Regions from separate parts of the Alteromonas sp. R7 genome, predicted to be linked through region 3. Evidence: predicted binding sites of a transcription regulator. Region 3 holds the regulator's gene; each other region holds the start of a gene.
The links. The regulator ArgR, encoded in region 3, controls arginine synthesis, uptake and breakdown. The targets are predictions, from matches to a motif close to ANTGAATANNTATTCANT.
Positions count from the first base shown of each region.

Region 1 (3,187 bases), on a different contig from region 3:
ATCAATTTTACGCTGCAGCAACTCGTCGTTGACAGGTAAAGACGTAAAGCCAATACCTGATTCAACGGCGATTTCTTTAAGCGCGTTATAGTCGGCCTTCGTGATAGGGCGAATGATATTCATGTTCGCTACTCGTGTTGTAATTATTCGGCGTTTACAACGGCAGCAACGGCGCGTTCAAAACGTGCAAGACCTTCTTTGATGTCTTCATCAGGAATAACCAGTGAAGGTGCAAAACGAATAACGTTCATGCCAGCAACAAGACACATAAGGTTCTCTTTCGTTGCAGCCATCATGAAGTCACGTGCACGGCCCTGATATTTCTCATTTAACGCACAACCTAACAGCATGCCTTGACCACGTACTTCTTCAAATACGTTGTACTTTTCATTGATAGCACCTAGTAGTTCACGGAATAGGGCTTCTTTCTTAAGTACACCTTCAAGCACTTCTGGCTGGTTCACGATATCTAACGCTTTTTCCGCAACAGCACAGGCTAGTGGGTTACCACCGTAAGTACTACCGTGGGTACCTGGCTTAAGGTGTGCAGCGATGTCTGCTGTGGTAAGCATGGCACCAATTGGAAAGCCGCCACCAAGAGATTTTGCGGTAGTTAGGATATCAGGTGTTACGCCAAGACCCATGTAGGCATAAAGGTGACCAGTACGACCAACACCCGACTGAACTTCGTCAAAAATAAGTAATGCGTTGTGCTTGTCACAAAGCTCGCGAACGCCTTTTACGAAATCTACATCAGGTGGAATAATACCGCCTTCACCCTGAAGCGGTTCCATCATTACCGCGCAGGTTTTGTCAGAAATTAGCGCTTCAAAGGCAGCTAAATCGTTGTAGTCACAGTGGTCAACAGCGCCTGGCTTAGGACCAAAACCGTCAGAGTAAGCAGCTTGACCACCTACTGTTACGGTAAAGAAGGTACGGCCGTGGAAACCTTTGTTGAAAGCGATGATTTGGTTTTTGTCTTCACCGTGCTTGTCCAGCGCCCAGCGACGAGCTAGCTTCAATGCTGCTTCGTTCGCTTCTGCGCCTGAGTTTGCGAAGTAAACTCTATCTGAAAACGTTGCGTCATTTAGCTTTTTAGCTAAACGAAGGGCTGGCTCGTTAGTGAAAACGTTGCTTAAGTGCCAAAGCTTGCTGCCTTGTTCATTAAGAGCTTTCACAAGCTCTGGGTGACAGTGACCTAAAACGTTAACTGCAATACCGCCTGCAAAGTCGATGTACTCAGCTCCATCTTGATCCCATACGCGTGAACCTTCACCTCGAACAGGTACCATACCTGCTGGGTTATAGTTAGGAACCATTACATCATCAAATGTAGCGCGAGTTACGTTCATCTTTGTTACCTCTGCGTTGGGCGCCAATCACACTGTGTGATTTGGCTTATCGAATCTATGAGCACATTTTAGTACTACTTTGGTCGATAAGCGTTAATTGGGCGCGTAAAAACTAATCGGATTTGTTCAACAGTATGCCATTTTTTTTAACATTTGTCTTCTATGCAAAGGGCTGCAGCCCTTTATTTATAAGGACTGTGGCTTAATTTGCAGGAAAAGTGAATAACTATTAACTACTGGGCTATATCAATTAGTAATAATCAATTTTTGCGCTGAGAAAAGGGCTGCATACGGGTTTTAATGCACTGTGAGGCAATAAAAAAGGGGGGATAGGACTGGAAGCCTTACCTGTTTAATGTCGCTAAAAACGGGCAAGGCATTGAGCAACCGTCAATAATTTGGGGCATCATGCACATGAAATGAAAAAGGTGCATAACGAGTGCATGAATATCCACTAAAAAATTAATGATTCTCTTCGTTTTTCACCAAAGGAAGGGTGAAAATATCAATGGTTTTGAGTTTTTCGAGTGCACCTGCAGGGTAGCGTTGCTCCATGAAAAGCGGCTTTACTTCTTTCATTTCAACAAGCTTTAACTGATGTAACATCCGAATTTGTGTGTAGGTTCGGGCTTGATGAAGTACCTTACTGAGTGTTTTAGGCTGTGCGGGTACTTTATCGGCACACGCTCGCATAGGTTCTGCAATAGGCAAGCGCATTAAATGCATCCACTCCAGAATATCCGCGCTGATTGCATCTGCGAATTCTTGCTGTAGTGCAATAAGGTGGTTGGCTGAAGGAGCCACTTTGAGTAGCGCTTCATGTCGCTTTTGCTCTTTGTCTTTCTGGCATTCTTGCAACAGATGTAGCTGAATTTTATCGAACAGTTTGAAGTAAAGTCTTGTTACGACACAACGCCCCAAATTACTAAGCATCGCAAGGGTATAAGCCTGGTTTTTGTTTAGATCCGTAAGCGCTGCAAGGCGTTTCGCCGTTATGGCAACGCCAGTCGTATAAGGCGTAAGCTTTTGTTTAATTAGCGGGTAAGGGTCGGTAATCTGAGGCATAGCACGCTTTAAGATGAGCGACGGTATCAATGTGCGTAGGTTTTCAATACCCAAAAAGCTCAATGCTGTGCGCAGTGTCTCTACAACAATGATACGCCCACGGGAGTCTTTGCGTCTAAATTGTGGAGTATTCACCACAACGATCAGTTCATCATAAAGCCATGGCATGGTTGCGGCAATTGGCTCTAGTTTCGAAACCGAGCATGCTTTCACGGAAAGTGCATCAAGAAGCTCGCCGATATTTTCGGGCAAGTTAAGTACGTTTTGAACGAGCTCGTCGGTATAGCTTAGCTGCTCTGTTAATTCACCTAGAAGGATCTCGTGAAGATGGTGACTCACTGATTCAAGGTATGACGCTTCGGTTTTCTCTTGAAGGCGCTTGTTTTCAATCGCCACTTTTTCAACGTGCAGTAGCAGCCTGCGCGCATCACCTTGCTCCGATTGCTCGAAGCTTACTTCTCCCACCTTGCGCCTTCCTAGCATTTCCAGCACTCGCTCTGGCGATATGATCATATTTTCAAAACGATCATCTATCGTGGGCGGTGTGGTTGCCCCCATTGTCATATTAAAAGCACTCCTGCTCATAACTTTTTGGTGAACGGCAATATTATCGTACATCAGGGGCCTTTATTACTTTCGCTACGGTAATGATAAAAATGGTAGCTACTGCTTGAAAGCAAGCCTTATTTACCCTGCAACTGTTGATATTGCGTGTGCGATGCTTCGTATAATCTTTATTCAGCGCATTGGCTAAAACGAATTATGAAAAG
Region 1 covers NZ_JBVTQX010000010.1:68,920-72,106, forward strand. Annotated here, with positions in the region: gene astA (arginine N-succinyltransferase) at 1-123, opposite strand, end outside; gene AC0J2X_RS15770 (aspartate aminotransferase family protein) at 144-1,352, opposite strand; gene AC0J2X_RS15775 (HDOD domain-containing protein) at 1,815-2,981, opposite strand.
Region 1: AC0J2X_RS15770 (aspartate aminotransferase family protein) is a predicted target of ArgR. The motif match lies at 1,570-1,587, and genes of this name have one in related genera.

Region 2 (3,187 bases), on a different contig from region 3:
CCTGCGGCCCGCGCAGTACTTCAATGCGCTCAATATCAACGTAAGCCCCTAAGCCACCGGTGGTCGTTGGCACATAAATACCATCCTGGAAAATACCAACAACTTGTTCAGCAATACCTGTACCGGCCACGCCGACTTCGTTGGTACGAGCACCACGCATAGCGGGACGAACTTCACCACCCGAGCTGCCTATTCTTAATCCGGGAACAACGTTTTCAAGACCGCTAATATTTTCAATGCCGTTACGCAAAATATCATCTGCACCTAACGCACTCACAGAAGACGACACTTCCTGCAAATCTTGAGATTGTCGGTTTGCTGTTACTTCAATACGTTCAACACCCGCTGCTTTAGCTTCGCTGTCAGGGGTTTCTTGTTGGGCGCTAGCGCAAAAACTAACGCTGATTAGAAGTGCACTTTGAATAGCGCGGGAGAGGTATGTTGTATGGTACTTTCGTTGGTCTTGCTTCATCGTGATAGTTCCCGGATTAATAAAACCTTATCTGCAGTAACCTGTTAGTGCCCTGCGTTTATCAAGCCTTTGATGACCCTGCCTGTGACAACATCATACTAGGTTGTTTAATTCTTGGTCTAAACAAACATACAACTCAATTTACTTCGAAGTCAATAAAAATGTTCAAAGATTGTTAATTCATGAATTTTAATTTTTTGTTTAAATACATTGAGAACAAATAAGATCATGTAATAAAAGGCTTTATTTGTAAACAATGAGCTTTAACAATGACAGTAAAAATAAGATTTCGAAGTATAAATATAGACTTCAAGTCAAAAATGACTGGTAGGATCTGCATAGAAAAATGGCACTCGAATGGATAGAAACCGAATGCTGATGCATGAGTTAAGCATTAGTGAAAAAAGGTAAGAAAGTGCACTTGAGATAGCTTGGCTTATCAGAAAGCCCACCTAGCAAAAACGGACGTTTTGCTAGGTAGCTTTGAGGGAAAATGACGTCAGTCAGTACACCTATTTCAGGTATAAAGCCTTTAGTATTGTTAGCTTAACTGTAGGTGGTAGTGCGCGACAAGATATCTAATCCTTGCTGTTTTAACCAATATGGAACATCCATCAACACCCAGTTTTCCAGTAATTTATCCCCTTTGCGATAGTACACATCGACCACTCGCATGTCGGCACGTATACCCGAAGCAGGCATGCCGAACAAGCCTCCCCCAGCCGTATTCGATAGGTTCGGCCAGCCAAAGAAACAGGCAAAACTGCCTTCACTGAAGCGCGCCACATGACCATTAAACACTTTATCTTTCAAACCTTTACGAAAAGGAAATTGATGTTGCTGCTGGTAACGCTCGATGGTGTATGTAGCCCCTATTCCCGCTGGGCCATACCACACCATATCTTCACTCCAGCATTTGGCGAGAAGCTCTGGAGGACAGTTGTCGTTACCCGATTTGTTTAAAGAATCTAGGTCTTTTACCATTTCCTCAACCAGCTCAATGGTCTTTTTAGACTCCTTAGGATCTTGCTCTTCAAACAATAAACCGTTGTGATCACATGGCCCTGGATAAACAAACGTATGGCCTGTTTCTACGGGCAAAGGGTTAAGCCCAACTTGTTGCATTAGTGCAATTAAGTCGAAGAAAATAGCGTGACTAACTATCTTATTTTCGCGTACTTCAAAAAACTCGGCATACCTTAAAAAAGCCAGTTTCCCCGTACTTCTTATGCGAAGAAATGGCTTGTCGAACAGTCCAGCAAAGTGACCCATCGACATAACCCACTTGCCTTCGCCGGCGCTGTTATCTCCCGCCATGAATACGTCCTCACGGCGCTTCATACGCGTAAAACTCTGTTTTAACGGCTCCCACAACTCTTTCACTAATTCTGCTGGAGTCGAACATTTATCAAACGGATAGCAGGCATAAATCTTTGCATTTTCATCAACATACGATTTCACTACGCCTTTAACATCACTTGCCTCACCTTTGTCAAAAGCGGCTTGATAGGATCTGACAACGGCTTTTTCGCTATTAAAACTCATGACTTACGCCTCTTTGTTTAAAAAATTGTTAATACTGGCCTGAAATAATTAATGACTTCGAAGTCATTATGTATTAGGTTGAATATTATTGTAAATAGAAAGCGCGCTTATTAAGCAGGCAGAGTAAAGAATATGACTGAAAATTTTGGCGTTTTAAACTGGTCTATCTTAGGCGGGTACATCATTGCGAACCTGTTGCTAGGTTTGGTGATTGGTAAAAATATAAAAAATTCCGACGATTTTTATCTCGGTCAAAAACAAACTCCGTGGTGGGCAATAGGCATTTCGGTTATTGCCACTTACGTTAGCGCCATGACATTTCTTGGGGCACCAGCCTGGGCTTATTCAGAGGGGTTATCCGTTATAGCACTTCATTTGAACTACCCTCTCGTCATCATGGCTGTAATCATATTCTTTTTCCCATTCTTCTATAACGCGGGTGTCGCGTCCATTTACGATTACCAAGAACGGCGTTTCGGCAAGCGTGCCCGCGCCATGGTATCCAGCATTTTTATGCTAAGCCAAATCATGAGCTCAGCAGCTATTCTTTATGCTACCTCTCTTGTGTTGTCGTTCATTACTGGCGTACCTGTAGTGTGGTCTATCGTTATAGTTACTGCCATAGCGCTTATCTACACCATGATGGGCGGCATTACTGCCGTAATTTGGACTGACGTTATTCAGTCAGTGATCTTATTTGTGGGCGCGGGCATTATTATGTACGCCCTGCTTGAAAGTGGCGACACTACGCTATCTTCATCAATGAGCGAGCTTAAAGCTCAGGGTAAATTGAACCCACTTAATTGGGATTTCGACTTTACTGAAGAAACTACAGTGTGGAGCGGCATTATTGCTATGACGCTGTACCACATCACCGTTTACGGCACCAACCAAATGATGGTGCAGCGAACGCTGGCTGCCAAGAATATTGGTGACGCCAAAAAATCTTATTTATTAATGGGTTTCTGCGCGTTCTTCATCTACTTCTTCTTCATTGTACTTGGCGTGTTGTTCTACGACTTTTATCAAGGCAAAACCTTCGAAAACAGCAACACAATCATTTTGCAGTTCGCAACCGATTACGGCTTGCCGGGTTTAATGGGCATTATTGCAGCCGCGGTTATGGCCGCTTCCATGTCTAGCCTAGACTCCTCATTTAACTCGCTATCG
Region 2 covers NZ_JBVTQX010000011.1:120,242-123,428, reverse strand. Annotated here, with positions in the region: gene AC0J2X_RS16860 (TonB-dependent receptor) at 1-472, opposite strand, end outside; gene AC0J2X_RS16855 (ester cyclase) at 1,019-2,017, opposite strand; gene AC0J2X_RS16850 (sodium:solute symporter family protein) at 2,150-3,187, shown strand, end outside.
Region 2: AC0J2X_RS16855 (ester cyclase) is a predicted target of ArgR. The motif match lies at 2,068-2,085, and genes of this name have one in related genera.

Region 3 (3,187 bases):
AGCGAATGGCCGTTCTATCGTTCACGTCTTTCAATGCTGGACATGGTGTTCCATAAAGCCGATCCGCGAATCAGCGAAGCTTATGATGAGCGCTTGGTACCCAAAGAGCTTAAACACTTTGGTGAAGCATTGCGTAGCGAGCTTAAAGAAAGCATCTCGTCGCTGTTGGCTATAACCGGTGACGGCGACATCATGAAGAACGACCCGCAGGGTAAAGAGTCTATGGAGATCCGTGCAGGATATCTTCAGCCCCTTCACTACCTGCAAATTGAGCTTCTGGATCGTATTCGTAAAGCCGGTGACGATGCACAAAACACTAGCCTAGAGCGTGCCATGATGGTTACCATCGCGGGTATTGCAATTGGTATGCGTAATACAGGCTAGAGCCCAATGAACGCGTAACGTTATAATGAAAAGCCTGCTCATTGAGCAGGCTTTTTTTGTAATGTCTTAAATGCAAAAAAGGCTGGGTACGTAAGAACGTATCCAGCCTTTTCTAGCAGATGCTAGTACATCCGCTTCAGGCGTTACTAGCCGTTTACGAAGTCTACGCCTAGCTTGATGTCGCCACGTAGGCCTTCAAGCATGTCGTTTTTCGCTTTTTCTTCAAATGCGCTTAGCTCGCCGTATGGCAAGATTTCTTCAACACCGTTTGCGCCTAGGCGAACTGGATGTGCAAAGAATGCTGCGTCGTCGCTGTCGTCAGTTTGTACATAAGTGTACTCAACAACGTTCTCACCTTGCATTGCTGCAACTAGAGATAGACAGAAGCGTGCCGCTGCTTGACCCATTGATAGGGTTGCAGAACCGCCGCCCGCTTTAGCTTCAACAACTTCAGTACCCGCGTTTTGGATACGAGTAGTTAGGCTAGCAACTTCTTCGTCTGTGAACTCTACGCCTTCAACTTGTGAAAGTAGAGGAAGGATAGTTGTACCAGAGTGACCACCGATTACCGGTACGTGCACAGAAGATACGTCTACACCTTTAAGTTCAGCAACAAACGTTTCAGCACGGATAACGTCTAGTGTCGTTACACCGAAAAGCTTATTCTTGTCGTAAACGCCTTTTGCTTTAAGCGTTTCAGCTGCAATAGCAACAGTAGTGTTAACTGGGTTAGTGATGATACCAACACACGCGTTCGGGCAGTTATCAGCTACACCTTCGATTAGGTTTTTAACAATGCCGGCGTTGATGTTGAATAGATCAGAGCGATCCATACCTGGCTTACGAGGCATACCCGCTGGAATTAGAACAACGTCTGCTCCAGTTAGTGCATCAGCTAGGTCATCTTTACCGTGACCGGTTACTTTTACCGCAGTGGGGATGTGGCTCAAATCAACGGCAACACCAGGAACAACTGGCGCTACGTCGTAAAGCGCTAAATCTGAACCTGCTGGCAATTGTGTTTTCAACAACAAAGACAGCGCCTGACCAATACCACCGGCAGCACCTAACACGGCTACTTTCATACCATTTCTCCTATGGGATTACTTCACGTATTTAAACGGAACGTCACACTAATGCAACGCGGGGGAAAACTCAATCACCGGATCGTCTTATTAACGTTATTTATGGCGATTTTATCTCGATATTCATTATCATGAATGATTATGCAAAGAAATTGCGCAAAGTCTACCTGTACGGCACAATATACGCATACTAAATATAATTCCTAACGATAACCCTCAAAAAAGAAAAGAGCGCTAATGGCAAACGCAAAACAAGAGCTACTCATCAAAGCTTTTAAAGAAATTCTTAAAGCAGAAAGTTACGGTTCACAGGGTGAAATTGTTGATGCATTAAAAGCACAAGGCTTCGACAATATCAGCCAGTCTAAAATCTCTAGAATGCTAAGCAAATTCGGCGCGGTACGCACGCGAAATGCCCGAGGTGACATGGTGTATTGCTTGCCTCCAGAGCTAGGTATGCCTACGGCTAAAAGCCCTCTTAAACAGCTAGTACTGGATATCGTTCACAACAACGTAATGGTAATCATTAGAACCAGCCCTGGTGCTGCACAGCTTATTGCTCGTCTACTTGATTCATTGAGTAAAAAAGATGGCGTATTAGGGACGATTGCGGGTGATGACACGATTTTTATTGCCCCTGCTGACGTGACAAGAATTGAAGAATTAAGACAACGCGTTGAAGATTTATTTGAAAACGTTTAGCCATGGCTCCAAAAGCTGACAATCAAAAAATAAGAAACCGCATACAAGATGCGGTTTCTGACTCGGTAATTAACTGAAGCTTTCCTAAGATAAAAGCTTAATTAGCGCATCTGCTGCGGGGCGTGACGATGGTGGATTCTGTCCCGTTACCAACAAGCCATCAGTACACACTTTTACGGCGAAATCGTCGGCACTTTCATATTTTCCACCCTTTTTGACTAGCTCATCTTCAACTAAGTAAGGCACTACGTCAGTGAGTTCCATTGCCGCTTCTTCGCTGTTTGAAAATCCAGTTACCTGTTTACCATCAACTAAGTACTTGCCATCTGGAGTTTTAACGTCCTTAAGCACGATTGGAGCGTGGCACACTGCACCAACAGGCTTATTCGCTGCAATTGTGTCTTCGATTAACTTAATCGAGTGCGCGTTGTCAGAAAGGTCCCACAAAGGGCCGTGACCGCCCGGGTAAAATACGGCGTCAAATTCTTCAGCACGCACATCTTCAAGCGGTATGGTCGACGCCATTGCACTTCGCGCCAGTTCATCTTTTGTATATCTTATTGCGTCGTCTGTCATCGCATCATCTGCAAGGCTATTTGGGTCGATAGGTACTTGGCCTCCCATTGGCGACGCAAGGGTAATCGTATAGTCTTGATCTTTAAATGCGTAATATGGCGCTGCGAACTCTTCTAACCACATGCCTGTTTTCTTACCCGTATCACCCATTATTTCATGAGACGTCATTACCATTAGCATACGTTTTGTCATAAGCCCTCCTTGCGAGCATTTAAAAAATTTTCTCGTCAGTTAATTCGTGTAGTGGAGGGACTTAGATCATAAGCAAAGGCTATGCGCGGTAAGTAACAGGTGTGTGAGATAAATCGCAGACATAAAAAAGTGCCACTTCCTGTTAAGGAGAGTGGCACCTAACACTACAACTTTTTTAAACTAAGTAATTAGAAGTCGTATTTAATACCGAACTGAACTTGCCATACTGATTGGTCAAGCACTTCTAG
Region 3 covers NZ_JBVTQX010000013.1:80,377-83,563, forward strand. Annotated here, with positions in the region: gene ppc (phosphoenolpyruvate carboxylase) at 1-384, shown strand, start outside; gene mdh (malate dehydrogenase) at 531-1,469, opposite strand; gene argR (transcriptional regulator ArgR) at 1,707-2,171, shown strand; gene AC0J2X_RS18030 (type 1 glutamine amidotransferase domain-containing protein) at 2,256-2,939, opposite strand; gene AC0J2X_RS18035 (TonB-dependent receptor) at 3,128-3,187, opposite strand, start outside.